Regions from separate parts of the Paracoccus sp. J56 genome, predicted to be linked through region 2. Evidence: riboswitches for the same ligand, from Rfam matches in the RefSeq annotation. Region 2 holds a riboswitch; each other region holds the start of a gene.
The links. Region 2 has a riboswitch for cobalamin ahead of M511_RS03725 (DUF1636 family protein). Riboswitches for the same ligand answer to the same signal wherever they lie in the genome.
Positions count from the first base shown of each region.

Region 1 (7,735 bases), on a different contig from region 2:
GCGCCTGCAAGCGCCGACCATGGCACCAGCCGGCCATGCCGGGGGCCGACGGCAAAGCGCATGGCATGGGGCACGACCAGCCCGACGAAACCGATCGAGCCGACAAGGCTGACCATGGTCGCGGTCATCAGCGTGGTCGTGCCGATCAGCACCCCCTGCACCCGGCGCAGGGAAATGCCCAGTGCCGCTGCCGATTGCGCACCAAAGGAAAAGGCATCCAGCGCCCTTACATGCCAAAGGCAGGCCAGAAAGCCGATCAGGGCTGCCGGAGCCGCCAGCGACACATCCGGCCAGCGCACGCCCGACAGATTGCCGAGCAGCCAGAACATGATGCCCCTTGCCTGTTCGGCATTGGCCGACCTGGCGATGAAAAAGCTGGTCAGCGCGTTGAACAGCTGCGAACCCGCGATCCCCGCCAATACCAGCTGGGCGGGGCCGCCTCCGGCAGCTCGCGCCAGCGCCGCGACCAGGCCAAAGGCCAACAGCGCCCCGGCAAAGGCGCCCGATGACAGGCCCAGCGCGCCGCCGCCAAGGCCAAGGATCGTCACCGCGACCGCGCCGGTCGACGCCCCTGCTGATACCCCCAGCAGATAGGGGTCAGCCAGCGCGTTGCGGATCAGCGCCTGCAAAACCACCCCGGACAGCGCCAGTCCCGCGCCGCAGGCAGCCGCGACCAAAGTGCGCGGCATGCGATAATTCCAGATGATCGCCGCATTGATCGAGTCCACCGGATATCCGGCACCAAACAGCTTGTTGGCCAGCACCGCCAGCACGGTATCAGGGGGCAGGGGCATTTCGCCTATGATAACCCCGGCAAGGATCGCCACCGTCAAAAGGCTGCCTGCCAAGATCCATCGCCACCCGGGCGCGCGCGGGCGATAGCTGCGGACCGTCGCGACCGTCATTCGAGGTTAAAGGCCGGCAGCGCCCCGGCCAGTGTTTCAAGCGCCGAGACATTGCGGATCGAGGGGTCCATCGAATGGGCGTCAAGCACCACGATCCGGTCATTGCGAACCGCTTCCATCTGGCTGGTTACCGGGTCGGACTTCAGGAACTCGAGCTTCCGTTCGTAATCGTCAGCCTCGAACCGGCGACGGTCCATCCGGGCGATGACGATGACCGAAGGATTGGCGCGGGCGATGGTCTCCCAGCTGACGGTCGGCCATTCCTCATCGCTTTCGATGACGTTCTTCAGCCCCAGTTTTTCCATCATATAGGCGGGTGGTCCCTTGCGGCCCGCGACATAGGGATCAACGTCCATCTCGGCCGACGAGAACCAGAACACGGCCGAGGCATCTTTCAGGTTCAGCGACCGGGCGTTTTCAACTGCCGCCGCCTCGCGCGCCTTCAGATCGGCGACCAGTGCCTCACCCCGTTCCGGCACGTCAAAAATCTGTGCCAGTTCAAGAACGCCGGCATGAACGGATTCCATCTGGAACATGGCATTGCGGGTCCCGTCCGAGCCGCTGCTGTTGTCTTTGTTCCAGCAGTCCGCGGGCAGCACATAGGTCGGGATGCCGACATCGGCAAATTGCTCACGCGTGGCGACGATTCCTTGAGGACCGATGTGCCATTCGTATTGCACAGTGACCAGGCCGGGCTTTTTCGCCACCACCGATTCAAAGCTCGGGTCGTTGTCGGCCAGCCGCTCGATCGAGGCATTCACCTTGCGGTATTCGGGCAGGACCTCGCTGAACCAGACGGCAGTGCCCTGGACCTTGTCGGCCAGCCCCAGCGAATAAAGGATCTCGGTCGCGGCCTGTCCGACACTGACCACGCTGTCAGGTGCATGGCTGATGGTCAGATCGACGCCGCAGTTTTGCAGCCTCAGCGGATATTGGGTCTGTGCGCCTGCGGGCAGGGTGGCAAGGATCATGGTGGCCGCGCCAAGCAGCGCGGCAGTCAGTGTGCGGGCAAACATGAATTGTCTCCGGTTGTGAGGGCAGCCAGGGACGGGAGGAGAGGAGCGGCCCAAAAACTGACAAGCGCCCTTGCCTTGCGGCAGGGCCTGATGCTGGCTGGGACGGGCGCGGCAAGGCACCCTTTGGGCAAATTCATCGAACACCTCCCCGGACACCCCGCCCGGGCTGCGTTGAAACGGGTGTCGGCAGGTCTCCTGACTGGCGGGTCGCGGGGCTTTCCACGGCCTTCCCGTGGCGCATGGCCACAGTGGCATTTTCGTGGATGTCCTCGCCGCCTACAGTTGCGGGGGCAGTTCCGGTTCACCGGACAGGTCCGGTGGCGGATTCCCTTTCAATTCCATATGGAAACCGACACCGGGCAACTACCCGCCAAATTGCGGATGAACAAGGTAAATCTGGCTTCCATGGCAGGGACCGCCCCCACAGGCCGGGAAGGGCCAAGGAAAACCGCGTCAGGATGGGGGAGTGGTGTATCCTGTCGTGGCCTTTCCGGCCCTCGCATGATGCGCGTCACATGGAGCCCGGCCGGCGCATCTGAAATTGTCAGGTCATGAAAGCGGATCAGCTGTTATATCAGTGGGTTACGCCACTGCCGCCGACCACGGCAATGTTATATGGCCTGCCTTCGACCGGTACGGTGCCGACCTCGCTGAAATCCTTGGTCGAGATGCGCCGGATCAGCCCGGCATTCGGGTCGCTCAGCACGATCTCGTCCCCGGCGACGGCAATGCGCGGGCGCGGATCGTTCCAGTGGCCGTCCATCGAATATGGCGCGGTGACCTTGGTGCTGTCGCTGAGAGCGGCGTCAAGCAGGTTCACACGGTGCAGGCTGCCATCTTCGGTCAGGACATAGCCTGTCGCGGGGCTGGCTGGGTCTAGCGCGAAATCCACCCGGCGGAACGGCAGGTCGATATAGCGATAATGCGGGGCCTCTTCGGGGTCGATGACAACCAGGCCCTTGGGTCCGAAATTGCCCAGAAAGATCTGCATCCCGGATGAGCCAAGCAGGGTCCCGGTGGTTACATCTTTGGGCAGATCCTCGGGATAGGGCAAAAGCCTGTATTCCGGCCCCTGATCACCCGCCTTGACGGTCAGCACGCCCTCTTTGCAACCGGCGGCCAGATAGGCGCCCGAGAAAGCCTCGCCATGGATGGCGGTGCAGGTGGCCAGATTGCCCGTGGGGTTGCCTTTGGCGTCAAAGGCTTGCAGGCCCAGACGCGGTACCGAGGCATCGCCCTCGACCGGTTCGTCCGAGGCGACGGTCGAAAGCCAGCTTTTTCCCAGTGGCGTGACAAAGCCATGATGGGCGCGGGCCTGTGGGAACTTCACCGGCTCGACCTTGCCCGCGGCCAGCGCGGCGCTGTCGAGAATCTCGGCATAGCTGCCCTTGTCATAATTCAGCACCACCTTGCCGTCATGGGCGACAAGGTGAAAGGGCCGGGGTCCCGACAGGTGCAGGTCGATGGCTGCGGGTTCTTTGACCTCAAGGTCCTGATGATCGCCATGATCGTGCAGTGAGATACCGCTGCGGATGAATTGCACGGTATCGGCCTCGGACTGGACTGCGGCGACCACCGCACCGCCCGCGACCGGATAAAGCTTGACCTGTCCAGTGGTCTGGAAAGTCCAGCGATGCGCGGGCTTGGACAGGTCAAAGGCGGTGATCTGCCCTTTCTCATGATCGCCCACAAAGACACGGTAAACGGTGTCATCCTTGTGGTCATGGGCAATGCCGGTACCAGCAAGGATCAGGGTCAGGGCGCTGGCACCCGCAAATTGTCTGAGCATGATTAGCCTCCTTGGTCGTTCGGAATGGGTTGCGGTTAGCTTGCCCGGTTTCCGCTGGTCCCTGCAGGGCAGCAGGGACCGGCTGCAGAAAACTGCAGTTCCGGGGCGGGACCGGAGCATCGCTGGCGACGGACTCAATTTAGTAATGTTATTACATTAACAAAATGGAACGACAAGAGACTTGCCTCGGGAAAATGCCGCCGGATCTGCGGATCAGGGGGAGCGCCGCTTGCTCCCGGACAAAACAGAGATCGCCATCGGAGCTTCCATGCGGCGGACAACATGTGTTCGCTGTAGCGAGGTTCTGAGCCCGCCTTTCACCATGATCGTGATACAGCATCACGCATGACCTGACGGGCAGGGCCGATCAGGAGCATTTCCGCGCCAGCGGCGGTTCAGTGCCAATTACCGCACAAAGGCTTGCCGGGGATAGGCCGCAGAGCCGCCGAGTGCTGGTCGAGAAGCGGGTGTCGCTGTCCGGCGGTGCGGGCAATGGCGGCGGTTTGGCTACGATCTCGACCACGCTGATGCGGTCCGTTGCAAGACCTGCTAGGCTGGCCCGGACATCGTCATAGCAAGAGCAGGAGGCTCGGATGAGCTGGAACCCCACTCAGAACCCGGATTGCCCCGAAAACATGGGTCTCGACTCGATCGAGACGCTGATCATCCCGCGCGCCCGCGATCTGGGCGGGTTCGAGGTGCGCCGCGCTTTGCCCGCGCCGCGCCGGCAGATGGTGGGGCCGTTCATCTTTTTTGACCAGATGGGCCCGGCCGAGTTCCTGACCGGGGGCGGCATCGACGTGCGGCCCCACCCTCATATCGGGCTGGCGACGGTGACCTATCTTTATCAGGGCGAGTTTCACCACCGCGACAGCACCGGGGCCGATCAGATGGTTTATCCGGGCGAGGTGAACTGGATGATCGCCGGCAATGGCGTCACCCATTCCGAACGCACCAGCGCCGAGATGCGCCAGCGTCCCGGTTCGCTCTTTGGGATCCAGACCTGGGTTGCGCTGCCTGAAAGCCAGGAGGACCGCCCCGCCGCCTTTGAACATCACGGCAAAGAAGCGCTGCCTTTCCTTGAGGCCGAGGGCAAGCAGGCCCGCCTGATCCTTGGGACGGCGTGGGGTGAACGCGCCCCGGTCAAGACCTTTACCGAGACCTTTTATGCCGATGTGATCCTGTCTGCGGGTGCCGCATTGCCACTGCCGGATGAGCATGAGGACCGCGGTGTCTATGTCGTCGAAGGCAGTATTCTGGTAGCGGGAGAGACCTTTGAGGCCGGTCGGATGATGGTGTTCCGCCCCGGTGACCACATCAGCCTGAAGGCGGGCGAGACGGGCGCGCGGCTGATGGTTCTGGGCGGCGAGACGATGAACGGGCCGCGCTATATTTCGTGGAACTTTGTCGCCTCGTCACGCGAACGGATAGATTCAGCCAAGCAGGCCTGGGCCGAGGGCGATTGGGATCACGGCCGCTTTCGCCTGCCCCCGGGTGATGAGAATGAATTCATCCCATTGCCTGACAGCCTGCGTTAAGCGGCTGTCGGCAGGCTGCGCTGTCACCAGATCTCTTGCTGGACATGCGTGACCAGCAGGTTCGTCAGCCAGTCGAGGCCCGGGTCCTCTAGCGTCCGGCGATGGCGTAACAGGCCATAGGGAAAGCTCGGGATTTCGACCGGCAGAGGGAAGGCCGCAAGGCGGAAGGTCTTGGCGATCGGCAAAAGCCGGCGGGGCAGGGCCATGATCAGCCGCGCGGGTGCCAGCGCCGCCATTGCCCCCGAATATGAGGGGCTGATCAGGGTGATCTGTTCCGATATCCCCAGCGCCGCCAGCGCCCTGTTGATCGGATTATGCGACATGCTGCCATAGGCGACGATGGCATGGGACTGCGCGACCCAGGTCTCGATGCCGATTTCTTGTCCACCAGCAAAGGGATGGTCCGGCCCGCAGACCCCGATCAGCGTTTCATCCAGCAGGGGGGTCAGCGACCAACCCTCCCCCGGCGGGCCTCCGGTCCAGAAACTTGCATCAAGATTGCCTGCCGACAGATCGGCAAGGTTTTCGGGATTGGCGGGTTGCAGTGCCAGTTTGACGCCTGGCGCCTCGCGCCGCAGGCGAGCGGAAAAACCCGGAACGATCGACAGCAGCGGATAATCCGAGGCCGCGATGCGAAAGCTGCGCTTACTTGCCTGTGGATCGAACTGTTCTGGCGCCAGCATGACGGCGGCCTGCTGCAAAAGGCTGCGCACCGGGTTGATCATCGCCAGCGTGCGCGATGTGGGGACAAGCCGGTTGCCTGACCTGACGAACAGCCGGTCCTTGGTCAGGTTGCGCAAACGTCCAAGGGCATGGCTGACAGCAGGCTGGCTAAGGTGCAGTTCCCGCGCTGCGTCCGAGACCGAGCCACGTCTGGCCACGGCATCAAGCACGGTCAGCAGATTCAGGTCCAGGCGCTTATTATTCATTTTGTGCATTCCGCATGCAACGTTACTTCATTTGAATTCGTTAACAAGCTGCTGCAAGAGAGTGATGCTTCTGCAGTATATGAATTTTCGGCCTGGGCGCATCTTTGCGGCCATGCCTTCACTTTTTCGAACGATATTTTGCAATGCGAGGAGAGATTAATGATTGAAGCGGTAAGCCTGCGCGCACGTCGCCGGTCGCCCGAGTTTCTGGGCAGCCCGGACATGGTCGCCTTTACGGTTGGGCAGATCGCCCTTGCATCCATCGCCGAGGATGGGGAAATTTCGCTGGAGGCCATGCGCCGGTATCTCTCTCAGATTGCATCGGGGACGGGACAGCTGACCACGCGGGTCAACACCGATATGGCGCTTGAGGCGCTGTGCTACATCGACGCCAGCCTGCGGGCGGCGGGCAAGTAGCTGGCAACAAAGGGCCTTGCGCGGGCATGGCTGCTGGCTGTGCCCGTCTGATTTCAGAAAATCGCAGCATTCATGCTGCCATGGCATGGGCATCCGATTAGATGGATGCAATTTCCGGCTGTATCTGCTAGACTGATACTGAGGACGGTTCGGCCCGGCATATGCACGGGCGGGGGCCGGGTTCTCTGGCTGATGCCTTGCCCGGTTCCGGGCCCTTCGGGAAAGGGAGGATGCAGCCATGCACCGAGAAACTATAGGAAATCCGTTAAGCTGGAGCGCGCAGAGGCTGGCCCTTGTGGGTCGTGGCGTCGGCGCGGCGGTCGATGGGATCGGCAGCCATGAGATGGCCCCACCCGCCGTCAACAAGATCGACGCCGAGGATATCGGCATCGCGTTGCGCAAGGGCATCGCCGATTTTGCCGCTCTGAGAACAGATGTGATCACGGCCGTCGCGCTTTATCCTGTGATCGGCTTTGTACTGGCGGTCTGGGCCTTTCACGCAGGGCAAATGCATCTGCTTTTCCCGCTGGCCGCTGGCTTTCCGCTGATCGGCCCCGTCGCGGCAATCGGCCTGTATGAGATGAGCCGCAGGCGCGAACGGGGCGAAGAGGTCGGCTGGGGCGCGGCCCTCTCTGCCCTGACTGGTCGGGTGCTGGGGCCTGTTCTGGCATTGGGCATGCTGCTGGTCGCGATCTTTGTGCTGTGGCTATTCGCCGCGCATGAGATCTGGGCCGCGACGCTGGGGCCGATGCCACAGGAAAGCCTGCGCGCATTCCTGACCGCCACCTTTACCACCGAGGCGGGCTGGACCATGGCCGTGATCGGCATTCTTGTCGGATTTGTCTTTGCGGCGGTGGTGCTTTGCGTCAGCCTTGTGTCATTTCCGATGCTGATTGACCGATCGGTGGGCGTGCCTGTGGCGCTGGCGACCTCGCTTGCCGTCGCGCGCCGCAACCCGGGCGCGACCCTGCTATGGGGGGTGATCGTTGCCGTCTCGCTGCTTCTTGGGATGATTCCGTTTTTTGCCGGGCTGATCGTCGTGCTGCCCATCCTTGGCCACGCGACCTGGCACCTGTACCGCCGCGCGGTCGCCTGACTTCTGGGGGCGGCGTGTCTTCAGATTGCGCCGCTCTCATCTTCT
Region 1 covers NZ_JAFL01000005.1:170,508-178,242, forward strand. Annotated here, with positions in the region: gene M511_RS05675 (FecCD family ABC transporter permease) at 1-905, opposite strand, end outside; gene M511_RS05680 (ABC transporter substrate-binding protein) at 902-1,921, opposite strand; cobalamin riboswitch at 2,090-2,290, opposite strand; gene M511_RS05685 (metallochaperone AztD) at 2,496-3,710, opposite strand; gene M511_RS05690 (pirin family protein) at 4,304-5,248, shown strand; gene M511_RS05695 (LysR family transcriptional regulator) at 5,272-6,177, opposite strand; gene M511_RS05700 (hypothetical protein) at 6,337-6,594, shown strand; gene M511_RS05705 (DUF2189 domain-containing protein) at 6,833-7,690, shown strand; gene M511_RS05710 (LysR family transcriptional regulator) at 7,711-7,735, opposite strand, start outside.
Region 1: it holds a riboswitch for cobalamin, as region 2 does, so the genes downstream of both, M511_RS05680 (ABC transporter substrate-binding protein) here and M511_RS03725 (DUF1636 family protein) in region 2, are expected to answer to the same signal.

Region 2 (7,735 bases):
GTGGTTCGCGTCGAAACCCCGGCTCTGCGCGACCGGATCCGGGCCGAGTTCCAACGCTGCAATACCGAGGCCGCCAGCCACTATCGGGGCCAGCAGCGACAGGAATATGATGCATTGAAACTGGCAGGTCTTGATCGCGCACCGGTGTGGCTGGCCGTCTTTACCCGTCTCGACCCCTCTGAGGGGCACGGCCTTGGCCGGGCAACCATGCCGCAAACGCTGCAACAATCGACCGCCATGGCAATCATGGCGCTATGGCTGGCGGCACGGGCGCGCAATCTGGGGATGGGGATGGTCTCGATCATCGACCCCCAGCGGATCACCGCGCTTTTGCAGGTGTCGCCTGAATGGGAGTTCTCGGCCCTTCTCTGCCTCGGCTGGCCTGAGTTTGAGGATGACACGCCATTGCTGCATCGCAGGGGCTGGCAGGAAAATACCGCCCCCGAATGGCAGCGGCGCTAGGGCCTTACATCTTCAGCCCCGGCAGACGGCTGGCCTGCAGCACCCAATCGGCGAATTGCTTTTCGTCGAACGGGCCTTCGGGAATATGGACATAGCGCACGTCGGGCTGTTTCGAGGCGACAGGCGGCAGCGGATCCAGCTCTGCGCCGCGAAAAAAGCCGACTTTGATATATTTAGTCATGCAGTGAAAGCTGAGGAACCAGACCCCTTCCTCGACCCCGTAAAAAGGCGAATTCCACTTTACCGCCTTTTTCACACCCGGCACGGTGCGGGTGACGATCTGATCCAGCTTTTCGCCAACCTGATGCTTCCATCCCGGCAGCGCGTCGATATAGGCGCGAACGGGGGCTTCGCCATATCCCTTTGGGATCTGCGGATTGCCGCCCGAAAGCAGTTTTGGCTTGTCCTGCGGTTCGGTCATCGTCCTAGAACTCTACCCCCGGCTGGGCCTTGATACCGTCGCGGAACGGATGCTTGACCTGTTCCATCTCTGTTACAAGATCGGCAAGCTCGATCAGTTCCGGCCTGGCGTTGCGCCCGGTCAGCACGACATGGGTCATCGGCTGCTTTTCGCTGCGCAGAAAGACCAGCACCTCGTCCAGATCCAGATAATCATAGCGCAGGGCGATGTTGATCTCATCAAGCAGTACCATACGGATGCGGGGATCGCGGATCAGCTCTTTGGCCTTTTCCCAGCCGGCGCGGGCGGCGGCGATGTCACGCTCACGGTCCTGCGTTTCCCAGGTAAACCCCTCGCCCATGGCATAAAACTGGCACAGATCGCCGAAATGTCCGGTCAAAACCCGACGCTCGCCCGTGTCCCATGAGCCCTTGATGAACTGCACCACGGCGCAGGGCATCTCATGGGCGATGCAGCGCAGGATCATGCCAAACCCGGACGAGGACTTGCCCTTGCCCTTGCCGGTATGGACGATGATCAGTCCCTTTTCGCCCTGCTTTCCAGCCATCATCCGGTCACGCGCAGCTTTGATCCTGGCCATCTTCTCGGCATGGCGAAGGTTGTCTTCGGTCGGCATCGGGCACTCCTTTGCTTGACAAGTCGGGACCGGGCGCGCACAGACAAGGGGCGCTGGTTCCTGTCCTACGACAGGCTAAGAGGGAATGCGACAGGCAACCGCCTGGAAGCAGCCGCCCCCGCGACCGTGACCGGAAAGGTCGCCCATAAGCCACTGGCCAAAAGCCGGGAAGGCGGGACGACCGTGGGCTCCACAGGCCCGAATCCGCAAGCCGGGAGACCTGCCCGCGCAAAGGATTGACCGGCGGACGGGGTGTTCCTGCTGGGGCTTGGGGCATATGTCGCGCCCCCGCGCCCTGCCGCCATAACGGATGAAGGGCGCATGACAGTCACCTTGCATGTCTGCATCACCTGCCGCGCCGGCCTGCCCGTCCCCGACGGCGAGCCCGTGCCCGGCCTGCGTCTGTTGCAGGCGCTGACCGCCGAAACTCTGCCCCAAGGCGTGCGTATCGTTCCCGTCGAATGCCTGTCAGCCTGCGCCAATGGCGCGGCGATCGCGCTGTCGGGCCCGGGCCGGTGGACCTATGTCTATGGCAGCATGTCGGCTGATGACGCCCCCGAGATCATGCAGGGCGCCGCCGCCTATGCCGACGCATCTGACGGCATCGTCCCCTGGCGTGAACGCGTCACGATTTTCCGCAAGCGCAGCCTCGCGCGCATTCCTCCGATTGGGTAGCACATGACCGACCTGACCAAGACCCCAGTGACTGTCATCACCGGCTTTCTGGGCGCCGGCAAGACCACGCTGATCCGCCACCTGATGCAGAACCCGCAGGGCAAGCGGCTGGCAGTTCTGGTCAACGAATTCGGCACAATGGGCGTGGACGGAGAGATCCTGAAATCCTGCGCAGACGAAAACTGCCCGGCCGAAAACATCATGGAGCTGTCGAACGGCTGCATCTGTTGCACCGTCGCCGATGACTTCATCCCGACGCTTGAACGGCTGATGGCAATGCCGGTCAGGCCCGACCACATCCTGATCGAGACCTCGGGCCTTGCCCTGCCGAAACCGCTGCTTAAGGCGTTCGACTGGCCGGCGATCCGTTCGCGCATCACCGTGGACGGGGTGATTGCACTGGCCGATGCCGAGGCGGTTGCGGCAGGCCGTTTTGCCCCCGACGTGGCGGCAGTCGAGGCCCAGCGCGCCGCTGATGACAGCCTTGACCACGAAACGCCGCTTTCCGAGGTGTTCGAGGACCAGATCGCCTGTGCCGATATCGTCCTGCTCTCCAAGGCTGATCTGGCGGGCGAACAGGGGCTGGCCGCCGCCCGCGCGGTCATCGAGGCCGAGGCCCCGCGCAAGCTGCCGATCCTGCCGCTGGTTGACGGGGTGATCGACCCGCGCGTCATCCTGGGCCTCAATGCCGCGGCCGAGGATGACCTTGCCGCCCGCCCCAGCCATCATGACGGGGCCGAGGATCATGAGCATGACGATTTCGACTCGGTGGTGATCGAACTGGCCGAGATCGCGGACCCGGCTGATCTGGCCACCCGCATCGAACGGCTGGCGCGGGAACAGAACATCCTGCGGGTCAAGGGCCATGTCGCCGTCCTGGGCAAGCCCATGCGGTTGCTGGTGCAGGCGGTGGGCGAACGGGTGCGCCACCAATACGACCGGCCCTGGGGCGATGCCCCCCGCAACTCGCGCCTCGTCGTCATTGCCGAGCATGACGATATCGACGAGGCCGCGATCAGGGCGGTTCTGGCCGCATAAGCGCCGAATAAGCCATGCATGTCGTCTTTCGCGAAAGCCGTGGGCTGGAAGAAACCGAGGTTCCGACCGACCCCGGCCAAAGCCCCGCCGAGCTGATCGCACTGTCCTATTCGGACAGCGATCTCGGCGCTTTCGCTGCAGGCTGGCACCGTGCGTCAGGGGGGCTGCCCTCGCTGCGGCTGTGCAATCTTTCGGCGCTGCGGCACCCGGTTTCGGTCGATCAGTACTGCGAGACGACGCTTGCCGGGGCGCGGGCGATTCTGGTGCGGCTGATCGGGGGTGAACCCTATTGGTCCTATGGAGTCGCCAGCCTTCAGGATCTGGCGCGCAGACGGGGTATCGCGCTGGCCTTTCTGCCCGCCGACGGGCGGCCTGACCCGACGCTTGACCGTTATTCGACGCTGCCGTTGCCGGTGCTGCGCCGGCTGACCACGCTATGCGATCAGGGCGGCGCGGTCGCCGCGCAGATGGCCTTGGCAGAGCTGGCGCATGCTGCGGGCCTGCACACCGCGCCGGTTCAGGGCGAGGCTGCGATCCCCGAGTTCGGATTTTACGACCCCGATCACGGCGTTATTCAGCGGCCAAAGCCCGGGCTGCTCGTCAGCTTTTACCGCAGCTATCTGACCTCTGCCGATCTGGCGCCAGTCGATGCGATGATCCGCGCCCTGCGCGCCGCGGGACTGGACGCAACCGGAGTATTCGCGCCCTCGCTCAAGGCACCGGGCTTTGCAGAATGGCTGGCGCCACATCTGCCGGGGGTTGCGGCGGTGGTAAACCTGACCGCCTTTTCTGCCCGTGACGATGCTGGCGCGACGCCCTTTGACGGGGCCGACGGCCCGGTCTTTCAGGTGGCGCTTTCCACTGCCCCGCGCGAGCTATGGGCCGCAGAAGAACGCGGCCTTTCCGCCGCAGATCTGGCGATGCACGTGGTCCTGCCCGAGGTTGATGGCCGCATTTTTCTGGGCGCGATCAGCTTCAAACAGGCGCAAGAGCGCGACCCGGATCTGCAATTTTCTCGCATGATCCACGTCCCGGATGATCAGCGCATCAATGCGGCGGCGGCACGGGTGCGGGCTTGGCTGAACCTGCCCGCAAAACGCCGCGCAGTGGTGCTGTCGACCTATCCCGGCAAGACCTATCAGCTGGCCCATGCGGTTGGGCTTGACGCCCTTGCATCAGCCGGGGCGATGCTTGGCATTCCACATGACGATCTGGGCCGCAGGCTTAAGGCCGGGCGTCTGCACTGGCCGCAGGCGGATTACCTTGCCACGCTGGCCCGCCTGCCGGCGCGTCTGCGTGACGACCTTGCCGCCGCATGGGGCGCGCCTCCCGCTGGTGGCTTTCACTTTGCCGCCCTGCGCCATGGCGCCGACCTGATCGCGCTGCAACCCGAACGCGGAGAGGTCGCGACAAGGGCCGAGGATTATCACGACCTGACCCGCACCCCATGCCACGAATATGTTGCCTTTTACCTGTGGCTCAGGACACAGGCGGACGCGCTGATCCACATGGGCGCACATGGCACGCTTGAGTGGCTGCCGGGCAAATCGGTGGCACTGTCAGATGAATGCTGGCCCGAGGCACTGCTTGGCGATCTGCCCGTCGTCTATCCCTTCATCGCCAACGATCCGGGCGAGGCGGCGCAGGCGAAACGGCGGCTTTCAGCCGTAACGCTGGGCCATCTGCCGCCGCCCCTTGTCGATGCCGCCCTGCCGGAGCGCCTGACGCATCTTGAGCGGCTGCTTGACGAATATTCCACCGCCGACGGGCTGGACCCACGCCGCCGCGACCGGCTGATCCTTGCCATCCGAGACGAGGCACGTGCCGCCGGGGTCGAGGCGGATCTGGGCCTGCCCCCCGACGCCGCCCCGGCCGAGGCGATCCCGCTGATCGACCGTTTCCTTTGCGATCTCAAGGACAGCCGCTTTGGCGACGGGCTGCATGTCTATGGCTCTGGCGCCTGTGGCAAGGCCGAGCGTGAGGGGCTGACCCGCGCCCTTTCGGGGCAAAGGGTCGCGCCCGGCCCCTCGGGCTCTCCGGCGCGCGGGCGGCAGGATGTGCTGCCGACGGGGCGCAATCTTTTTACCGTCGATCCCCGCGCCGTGCCTTCGCGCAATGCCTATGCACAGGGGGTAAGGCTGGCCGAAGAGCTGCTGCGCCGCCATCTTCAGGATCATGGCGACTGGCCGCGTGGGCTGGTCGTGGACCTGTGGGGCAGCGCAACCATGCGCACGGCAGGCGAGGAATTTGCCATGGCGCTGCATCTGGCCGGGCTGCGCCCGCGCTGGGACGCCGCCTCGGGCCGGGTATCGGGGGTCGATATCCTTACGCTGGCCGAACTGGGCCGGCCGCGAATTGACGTGACGCTGCGGGTCTCGGGGTTGTTTAGGGACGTTTTCCCCGGTCTGGCGCAATTGTTCGAGACCGGGGCCGCGGCGCTGGCGACTCGTGACGAAAGCCCGGATGACAACCCCTATCGTCACCGCATCCCGCGCGTCTTTGGCCCCAAGCCCGGGCTTTACGGCCTCGGCCTTGCCGATCTTGCCGAAACGTTCAGCGATGAGGCGCGGCACGCGGCGGGCGAGGCATGGCTTGCCGCGTCCTCTCATGCCATCGGGGCCGATGGGCGCATCAGCCATCAGCCACAGGCGATCCGTGAGCGGCTTTCGGGGGCTGACGCCTTTGTCCATGCGCAGGACCTGCCGGAATCCGATCTGCTGCTGGCCAGCGATTACGCCGCACATGAGGCGGGCTTTGCCGCCGCCATGGCGCGGATCGGGGCTGCGCATCCGGCGCTTTACCACCTTGACGCCACGCGCCCGGACCAGCCGCGCGCCCGCACCCTGACCGAGGAAATCGCCCGCGTCACCCGTGCCCGCGCTGCCAATCCCGCCTGGGCGGACGGCATGATGCGGCACGGCTTTCGCGGCGCGGCCGAGATTGCGGCAACGCTGGATCACATGGCCGCCTTTGCCAATCTGGCCGGCGTGGTGCCGGGCCATCTGTTCGACCTTTATCACGAGGCGACGCTGGGTCGACCCGAGGTGGTGGATTTCATGCAGCGCGAAAACCCCGCCGCTCTGGCCGCAATGCGGGCGCTGTTTGCACGGCTGATCGCCTCGGGTCTGTGGGTCACGCGGCGCAACTCTGTCCTTGCCGGGGTGGCACCATGAGCGGTTTTGAGATCAAGGGCTGGTGTCCCGGCGCGCTGCGCCCGATGGAATCGGGCGACGGGCTGGTGCTGCGTATCCGGGCGCGAAATGGACGGCTGACACCCGACGAGGCGCGGCTGATCGCCGGTCTTTCTTCGCGCCACGGCAACGGGCTGATCGACCTGACCAGTCGCGCAAACCTGCAATTGCGCGGGCTGACCTCCTTGGGCCATGCGGCGACCATCGCGGCGCTTCAGCCTTTCGGCCTGACCGACCGCGATGCCGGGACCGAGGCGCGGCGCAATGTCATCCTGTCGCCATTTGCCCCGGTCGGCGGACCGGCGTGGCAGGTGGCCGAGGCGATCGCCCGCGCAATGACAGCACCGGATGCGCCAAAAGTGCCCGCCAAGTTCGGATTTGCAGTCGATGCGGGAACTGCGGTGCTGACCGATGTTCCCGCGGATATCCGGTTGCGCCCACATGGCACGGGCTGGTTGATCCTGCCTGATGGTGCGGATTGGGCACTTGAGGCCGCAAACCCCGCCGAGGCTGCCCGCCGCGCCGTCGCACTGGCACATTGGTTCGTGCAGACGGGCGGCGTGACCGAGGGTCGTGGGCGGATGCGCGACCATCTGCGCCAGGGGGCGCCAAAACCCGGGGGATCGGTCGCAGGGACCACCCGCCCCGGTGCCTCTGCCACGCCAGGTCCCGGACCGGCAACGAATGGCTGGATCGTCGGCTTTGCCTTTGGTCAGATCACGCCCGACCAGCTTGAGGCAGCAGCAGCTTTGGGTCCGCTGCGCCTGACACCGTGGCGCGCCTTGCTGATCGAGGGTGCTACCTTGCCCCGCATCCCCGGTGCGATCCTTGATCCGTGCGACCCGCTTACGCGCGTCCATGCCTGCACGGGCGCGCCCGGCTGCCCGCAGGCGCAGGCCGATGTACGGGCGCTGGCGCGGCATCTTGCGCCTCGCCTCGCGCCGGATCAGACGCTGCATGTCACCGGCTGCGCCAAGGCATGCGCTCATCAGGGACCGGCCTCGGCGACGCTGATTGCGACCGGGCGCGACCGCTTTGACCTGATCCGGGATGGCAGCGCGCGCGATCCTGTCACGCGGGCGGGGCTGGCCGTGCATGACCTGCCTGCCGCACTTGCCAAAGCGTGTCCCCAATGAAATCGCCTCAAACCCAGTGGAGCCGCCCGATGCTGCACCAATATGAAACCGACGGCGCCCGCATCTATGCGCAGTCCTTTGCCACTATCCGCGCCGAGGCCGACCTCGCCCGCTTTTCCCCCGAAGAAGAGCCGGTCGTCGTTCGCATGATCCACGCCGCCGGGCTGGTCGGGCTTGAACGCGACGTGGAATTCTC
Region 2 covers NZ_JAFL01000003.1:196,048-203,782, forward strand. Annotated here, with positions in the region: gene bluB (5,6-dimethylbenzimidazole synthase) at 1-462, shown strand, start outside; gene M511_RS03715 (DUF1801 domain-containing protein) at 467-883, opposite strand; gene cobO (cob(I)yrinic acid a,c-diamide adenosyltransferase) at 888-1,499, opposite strand; cobalamin riboswitch at 1,537-1,741, shown strand; gene M511_RS03725 (DUF1636 family protein) at 1,821-2,174, shown strand; gene cobW (cobalamin biosynthesis protein CobW) at 2,178-3,212, shown strand; gene cobN (cobaltochelatase subunit CobN) at 3,227-6,385, shown strand; gene cobG (precorrin-3B synthase) at 6,382-7,539, shown strand; gene M511_RS03745 (precorrin-8X methylmutase) at 7,569-7,735, shown strand, end outside.

Region 3 (7,735 bases), on a different contig from region 2:
GCTCAATATCGCGGCGACCATGGACGGGCCGGATTTCGGCGCAACCGTCGAGGCAGCGATCAGGGCCCTGACCGCAGTGTCAGAGATGTCGGCGATCAATGCCGTGCCCTCGATCCGGCGCGGCAATGACGAAGCCCATGCCGTCGGCCTTGGCCAGATGAACCTGCACGGCTATCTCGCACGCGAACACATCCATTATGGCAGCCCGGAAGGGGTCGAGTTCACCAGTGTCTATTTTGCCGCCATCGCCTATCACGCGATCCGTGCGTCGAACCTGCTGGCGCAGGAAAAGGGTCGCAGCTTTGCCGGATTCGAGAAATCAAAATATGCCGACGGCTCGTTCTTTGACAAATACCTGAGCCGCGACTGGCTGCCGACGACGCCCGAGGTCGAACGCCTGTTCCAGAACATCCCCCTGCCGCGGCGCGAGGACTGGGCCAGGCTGAAAGACGATGTGATGGCCCACGGCCTTTACAATCGCAACCTGCAGGCGGTACCGCCGACGGGCTCGATCAGCTATATCAACAACTCGACGAGTTCGATCCACCCCATCGTCGCCAAGATCGAGATCCGCAAGGAAGGCAAGATCGGCCGGGTCTATTACCCCGCGCCCTACATGACGAACGAAAATCTGGACTATTACCGCGATGCCTATGAAATCGGGCCCGAAGCGATCATAGACACCTATGCGGCGGCGACTGAACATGTCGACCAGGGCCTGTCCCTGACTTTGTTCTTTCCTGCCGAGGCGACGACGCGCGATATCAACCGCGCCCAGATCTACGCGTGGAAAAAAGGGATCAAGACGATCTACTATATCCGCCTGCGTCAGACCGCATTGGAAGGTACCGAAGTGCAGGGCTGTGTTTCTTGCACGCTCTGAGCGGGGGCTGTCTGCCCCCGCACCCCCGAGGATATTTGTACACGAAAGAAAGGCTCTTCGGATGAAGGACCAAGCGCCGCGCCTGCCTTTGCGGGCGATCAACTGGAACCGGCTGGAGGACGAGAAGGATCTGGAGGTCTGGAACCGTCTTACGGTGAATTTCTGGCTGCCTGAAAAAGTGCCGCTGTCAAACGACGTGCAAAGCTGGGCAACGCTGCGGCCCGAAGAGCGCGAACTGACCATTCGCGTCTTTACCGGGCTGACGCTTCTGGACACGATCCAGAACTCGGTCGGCGCGCCGGCGATGATGCCCGACGCCCTGACCCCCCATGAAGAGGCGGTGCTGTCGAATATCTCTTTCATGGAGGCGGTACACGCGCGCAGCTATTCTTCGATCTTTTCGACGCTCTGCCTGACGCCAGAGGTGGATGCAGCCTTTCGCTGGGCTGAGGAAAACCCGCATCTGCAGCAAAAGGCGCGGCTGGTGGTCGATGAGTACCAGGCCGGTTCCTCGCCACTGAAGCGCAAGATCGCCAGTGTCTTTCTGGAGAGCTTTCTGTTCTATTCCGGCTTTTACCTGCCGATGTATTGGTCAAGCCGCGCCAAGCTGACCAATACCGCCGACCTGATCCGGCTGATCATCCGCGACGAGGCCGTGCATGGCTATTACATCGGTTACAAATATCAGCGCGGTCTTGAACGGCTGGACGAGGGTGAGCGCGCCGCGCTTAAGGATTTCGCCTTTTCGCTGATGTTCGACCTGTATGACATCGAGGCGAAATATACCGCCGAGCTTTATGACGGCATCGGTCTGACCGAGGATGTCAAAGCCTTCCTGCATTACAATGCCAACAAGGCGTTACAAAACCTTGGCTATGAGGCTCTGTTCCCGCCCCAGGCCTGTGAGGTGAACCCGGCGATCCTTGCCGCCCTGTCGCCCGATAGCGAAAACCATGATTTCTTTAGCGGATCGGGGTCAAGCTATGTGATCGGCAAGGCTGTCGCCACTGAGGATGAGGACTGGGATTTCTGATCCCGGCCCTATCCGCGCGCCCGTCTTTGCGCGATGGCCGAGCAGACGAGCAGTTGCGTCATGTGATAGATCATCACCGGCAGCACGGTAGCCCCCACCGCTGCTGCCGGAAAGATTGCCGTGGCGATGGGCAACCCGCTTGCCAGGCTTTTGGTCGAACCACAAAAGAACAGCACGGCCTGATCTTGGGGTGGTAGGCGGAAGAACCGTCCCGCACCCGCCATGATCCCCATGGCCAGCGCCAAAAGCAGCGCCGTGACCAGAAAACACAGGATCAGCCCCGGAGCAGGGATCGCCGACCAGATCCCCGCGACCGTTCCTGCGCCAAAGGCTGAATAGACGATCAGCAGGATCGAGCCCCGGTCGACCACCATGGTCAGTAACCGGTGACGCCGAACAAAACCTCCGATCCAGCGGCGGGTAAGTTGCCCGACGGCAAAAGGCAGCAGGATCTGGACCGCGACTTTCTGGATCGCGTCGAGGCTTGCGCCTCCGCCTTCCTGATGCAGAAGATGGGTGACGAGCAGCGGGGTCAGCACCACGCCTACAAGGTTCGACAGAGAAGCCGCGCAGATCGCCGCCGGCACATTGCCATAGGCAATCGAGGTGAAGGCGATCGAGCTTTGTACCGTCGAGGGCAGCACGGCAAGAAACATCAGGCCCATGGTCAGTTCAGGCCCCAGCACCTGGCCAAACAGTGCCGCCAGCCCGAGCCCGAGCAACGGAAACAGCACATAGGTCGCGGCAAAGGTCAGTCCCTGCAGGCGCAGGTTCAGCAGCCCTGCCTTGACCGATGCCGGATCCAACCGCGCTCCGTACAGAAAGAAGAGCAGCGTTACAGCCCAGAAGGTCGCCCCTGACAGCAGATCCGCCGCCATGCCGCGCGCAGGCAGGAACAAGCCCAGCAACACCATGCCAAGCAAGAGCAGCATGTAGGTGTCGATGCCGATCCGTTTCAATGCGTTCATCCCTGACCTCCTGACGCGGATGCCCCCTGTCTCATACAGATCGGCGGCGGGCACAAGGCGGGGATCACGGATCATGCCGTTGCGCCCTGAACGCAGGGGCAGCATACCGCCAGGGGCTGTTGCCGCGATGACGCTTGACAGCTGATGCTGCTGTGCGGCAATGCAAAGCCGCTACGGTTCCGGCGCTTCAGCCGGATGAAAAGGGAACGCCGGTACGCCTTATGGTCCGCGAAGGACCGGGGCAAGTCCGGGGCTGCCCCCGCAACTGTATGCGGAGAGCGATGGTCGATGATGCCACTGGGATAAAACCCGGGAAGGCCGGCCCGAGCAATGATCCGCAAGCCAGGAGACCTGCCGCAGCGATCACCCATTTCCGGCGCGGGGTGCGCCAGGAAAGCGGCCATCCCGCAGAGGTGACATTCACCATCCCGCAGGCTCAGCCCAGAGCCTTTACGGGATATTCTGCAATTCGCGGGTCAGTGACCCGCACTGGAAAGGCCAGGTCGGAATGTTCAGAACCACCGTTTCCCTTATCGCCATTACCGCCGCGCTGCTGCCTGTGATCGTGAGCGCCGAGGAGGTCCCCGAAACCGTGATCCTTGATCAGGTCATATTGTCGGGCGGCCTCTCTCCGGTCGTCGAAAGCGCCTATGGCCGCGCCTATACCGTCCTGACCGCCGAAGATCTGCAACAGCGCCGCGTCACCACGGTTCAGGACGCGCTGCGCACCGTCCCCGGCCTGTCTGTCACCTCGACCGGAGAGTCGCTGACCAGTATCCGTATTCGCGGCGGTGAGACCAACCATGTCTTGGTGCTGATCGACGGGGTCGAGGCCAACTCTCCCGGTAGCGGGGACTATACCTTCAGCGGAATGCTTGCCGAGGATATCGAGCGCATCGAGGTGCTGCGCGGGCCACAATCGACCATCCACGGCGCCAATGCCGCATCGGGCGTGATCTCGATCACCACCCGCCAGGCCCGCACCCCCGGCCTTCATTATGGCGGAACGGTCGAGGTCGGCGGGCTCGGAACCCGCACGGCCAGTGCCTATGTGCAGGCGCGGGGTGAGCGCGGCGGCATCAGCCTGTCGGCCGTGTCACGGCGCAGCGATGGCGAGGATACATCCCGCACCCCGGGCGGGGATACCGACTTCAACGACCACGACACACTGGGCCTGACCGGCTCGTACGAATTGACCGATGGGATAAGCGCGGGCTTTACCCTGCGCCGCCGCTGGCAGGAATATGGCTATGACGGGACGAGCTGGACCGCCGTAGACTCTCCCGATGATTATGTGATTGATACGCCCTTTACCGCCAAACGCAACGAAACCTATGGTTCGCTCTGGTTAGAGGCAGCGGCGCTGGAGGGGCGGTTTTTGCACCGCTTCGTTCTGTCCGGCTCGAACCAGACGGCAGATCATTTCAACGCAGGTGTCCCGGATTACGACGATGCCTCGCGGCTGCGGGATATCAAATATACCGGCAGTTGGGCACTGGACGGCGGCCATGTCCGCGATGCTCAGCAAAAACTAAGCGTGGCGCTGCAAGCAAAGCGCGAGACTTACGAAACTTCGAACGCTTACGGGGCGAACCGTTACGAGCGCGACAGCAAATCGGTGGCGCTGGAATATCAGGGCCAGTTCGACAACGGCCTTGGCATTCAAGCCGGGCTACGCCGCAGCTTCAACGACGTTTTCCGCGATGCCACCACCTGGAGCATCGCCAGCGCCTGGGCCCTGCCCGACCGCGACTTGAGGCTGCGCGCAGCAGCGGGCAAGGCAACCGTCAACCCGACCATGTTTGAACTTTATGGCTATACCTCAGGCACCTATCGGGGCAATCCGGACCTACGCCCCGAGACCAGCCACAGCTATGAACTGGGCGTGGACTGGACCTTTGCCGAGGGGCGGGCAAATCTGGGCGCGACACTTTTTACCAGCAAGGTCGAGGATATGATCACCGGCGCTGGCACCACCTCACAAAACATCTCTGGCACCAGCACCCGCAAGGGATTCGAGCTTGAGCTCGACTATGATGCGACCGACTGGCTGCGTCTGGGCGCAACCTATACCTATATGGACGCCCGGACCGAGGACGGAAAGCCGGTTCCCCGTCAGCCGCGCCATCAGCTGGGTCTGCGCGCCACGGCCGATTTTGCACAGGGTCGAGGCTCGGTTACCGCCGATCTGCGCTATGTTGCGGACAATTATGGGCAGGAATGGTTCAACACCGTATGGCCCGCAATTCCCGCCACGACCAAGCTGCCCGACTTTGTGACCGTGAACCTTGCTGCGCAATATGATCTGACCGACAATCTGCGCCTGACCGGACGGGTGGTGAATCTCTTTGACGAAGATTACTCCGAGGCTTGGGGATATTACGGTCAGGGCCGCACGGCCTATGTGGGGCTGACGGCGCAATGGTAGTACGGCTGGGGCTGATCCTTGGCCTGATCGTCGGCCTGGCCCAGCACGCGGCGGCACAGCCACCGCGTCGGGTCCTGTCGATGAATCTTTGCACCGACCAGCTGGCGCTGATGCTGGCTGCGCCAGGGCAGCTCGTCTCGGTCTCGGCCCTAGCAGCGGACCCCAGCTCGTCGGCCATGGCGAAAGAGGCAGCCCCTCTGCCCGCCAATCACGGTCTGACCGAGGAAATCTATCTCATGCAGCCCGATCTGGTGGTGGCCGGGGCCTGGTCCTCGCCCGAGACGATCCGGCTGTTGCAGCGCCTTAACATCCCGGTCGAGGTCTTTCCGGTTGAAAACGACCTTGCCGGCATCCGCGCCAATATCCTGCGCATGGGCAAGGTGCTGGGCCGCGATGCCGAGGCACAGCGCCTGATCGCGCGTTTCGACGCGGATCTGGCGTTACTGTCCGATCCCGCCCCCGGCCCGCGCCCACGCGCGGCGCTATATGCGGTGAACGGCTACAGTTCGGGCCACAACAGCCTTGCCGGGCAGATCATCGCGCTGGCCGGTTTTGACAATATTGCTGATGAACTCGGTCTGCCTGCGGGCGGGATACTGGCGCTTGAGCGGCTACTGATCGCGGACCCCGACCTGCTGGTCGAGGGGCGGCGTTATCCCGGGGCCGCCCGTGGGCAAGAGCTGCTTGAGCATCCCGCGCTGAAGGCGCTTGGTCAGGACAAGTCGACGGTGGTCATGTCAGACCCCGACTGGGTCTGCGGGACGCCCTATATCCTGCGCGCCGTCGCCCAGATGCGCGAGGCACGCCTCGCCTTGCAGGAGGGGCCATGACTCAAAGCCGCTATTCGCTGACCATCGCGGGTCTGGTTGCGCTGGTCGCAGTGCTGTTTCTGGCCTCGCTGCTGACCGGACCGGCCGCAATGGGCACTGGCCAAAGCCTTGCCGCGCTATTTGGCCGGGGCGATGAAATGCTGGTGCTGATCATGCGCGAATTGCGCCTGCCCCGGGCCATTCTGGGACTGTTTGTCGGCGCCGCGCTTGGCATGTCGGGGGCGGTGATGCAGGGTTTCCTGCGCAACCCTCTGGCCGAGCCGGGGCTGATCGGCACCAGCGCCTCTGCCTCTCTTGGCGCGGTGCTGGCGATCCACACCGGGCTGTCGGCGGCATGGGCGCTGGCCCTGCCCGTTGCGGCATTGGCCGGGGCTGCCTTGTCGGTGGTGCTGGTCCTGATGCTGGCCGGGCCGCGTGGCGGGGCGCTGGCACTGATCCTTGCCGGTATCGCCATTTCGGCTTTGGCCGGGGCCTGCACCTCGCTGGTGCTGAACCTGTCGCCCAATCCCTTTGCCGCCAATGAGATCGTGTTCTGGATGCTCGGCTCGCTCGCTGATCGCTCAATGCTGCATGTCTGGATCGCGGCACCGCTGATGGCGCTGGGGTTTGCGGCCCTGTGGCCCACACGGCGCGCGCTTGAGGCGTTGACGCTGGGCGAGGACGCGGCCGCCTCGGTAGGGGTACATATGGGCCGGTTGCGGCTGATGCTGATCGCCGGCATCGCCGCGCTGATCGGGGGCGCAACCGCCGTCGCCGGCTCTGTCGGCTTTGTCGGGCTGGTGGTGCCGCATGTGCTGCGCCGCGCAGTTGATGCAAGCCCGGCGCGGCTGGTCCCCGCATCGGCCCTTGGCGGCGCGGCGGTCGTGCTTGCCGCCGATATCGCGGTGCGGGTGATCGCACCCGGTCGTGACCTTAAGCTTGGGGTGCTGACAGCGCTGGTCGGAGCGCCATTCTTTCTGCACCTGATCCTGAAAACCCGGCGCGAGGGGTTGTGACATGCTGGAACTGCGCGCCCTTTCCTTTCGCCGCGCCGGACGGGTGGTACTGGACGGGATAGACCTGCGCATTGGCGCTGGCGAGTTCGTCGGCCTGCTTGGTCCGAATGGCGTGGGCAAGACCACGCTTTTGCGTGCAGCGCTGGGGCTGATACCTGTGCAAGGGCATTCCTCACTCGCAGCGCTGCCGGTTCATGAACGCGCCCGCGCTGCCGCCTATATGCCTCAGGGACGACAGATCGCGTGGCCGATGCCGGTCGAGGCGCTGGTCGCGCTTGGCCGCATCGCCCATCCCCGTGCTGCGGGATTAGACGACCGGGCCGCCATCGAACGCGCCATCGCGGCGCTGCATCTGGAACCCTTGCGCCACCGCCGGGCGACTGAACTGTCGGGGGGTGAGCAGGCCCGGACCCTGATCGCCCGTGCGCTGGCACAGGAGACGCCATTGCTGATCGCGGACGAACCCATTGCCGGGTTGGACCCCGCCGCACAAATCGAGGTGATGAGGCTATTTCGTCACCTTGCCGATCAGGGACGGGGCGTGCTGGCCTCGCTTCACGATCTGGGGCTTGCGGCGCGGCATTGCACCCGGCTCATC
Region 3 covers NZ_JAFL01000019.1:37,661-45,395, reverse strand. Annotated here, with positions in the region: gene nrdE (class 1b ribonucleoside-diphosphate reductase subunit alpha) at 1-883, shown strand, start outside; gene nrdF (class 1b ribonucleoside-diphosphate reductase subunit beta) at 945-1,916, shown strand; gene M511_RS13970 (bile acid:sodium symporter family protein) at 1,925-2,884, opposite strand; cobalamin riboswitch at 3,042-3,257, shown strand; gene M511_RS13965 (TonB-dependent receptor plug domain-containing protein) at 3,393-5,312, shown strand; gene M511_RS13960 (ABC transporter substrate-binding protein) at 5,306-6,142, shown strand; gene M511_RS13955 (FecCD family ABC transporter permease) at 6,139-7,137, shown strand; gene M511_RS13950 (ABC transporter ATP-binding protein) at 7,139-7,735, shown strand, end outside.
Region 3: it holds a riboswitch for cobalamin, as region 2 does, so the genes downstream of both, M511_RS13965 (TonB-dependent receptor plug domain-containing protein) here and M511_RS03725 (DUF1636 family protein) in region 2, are expected to answer to the same signal.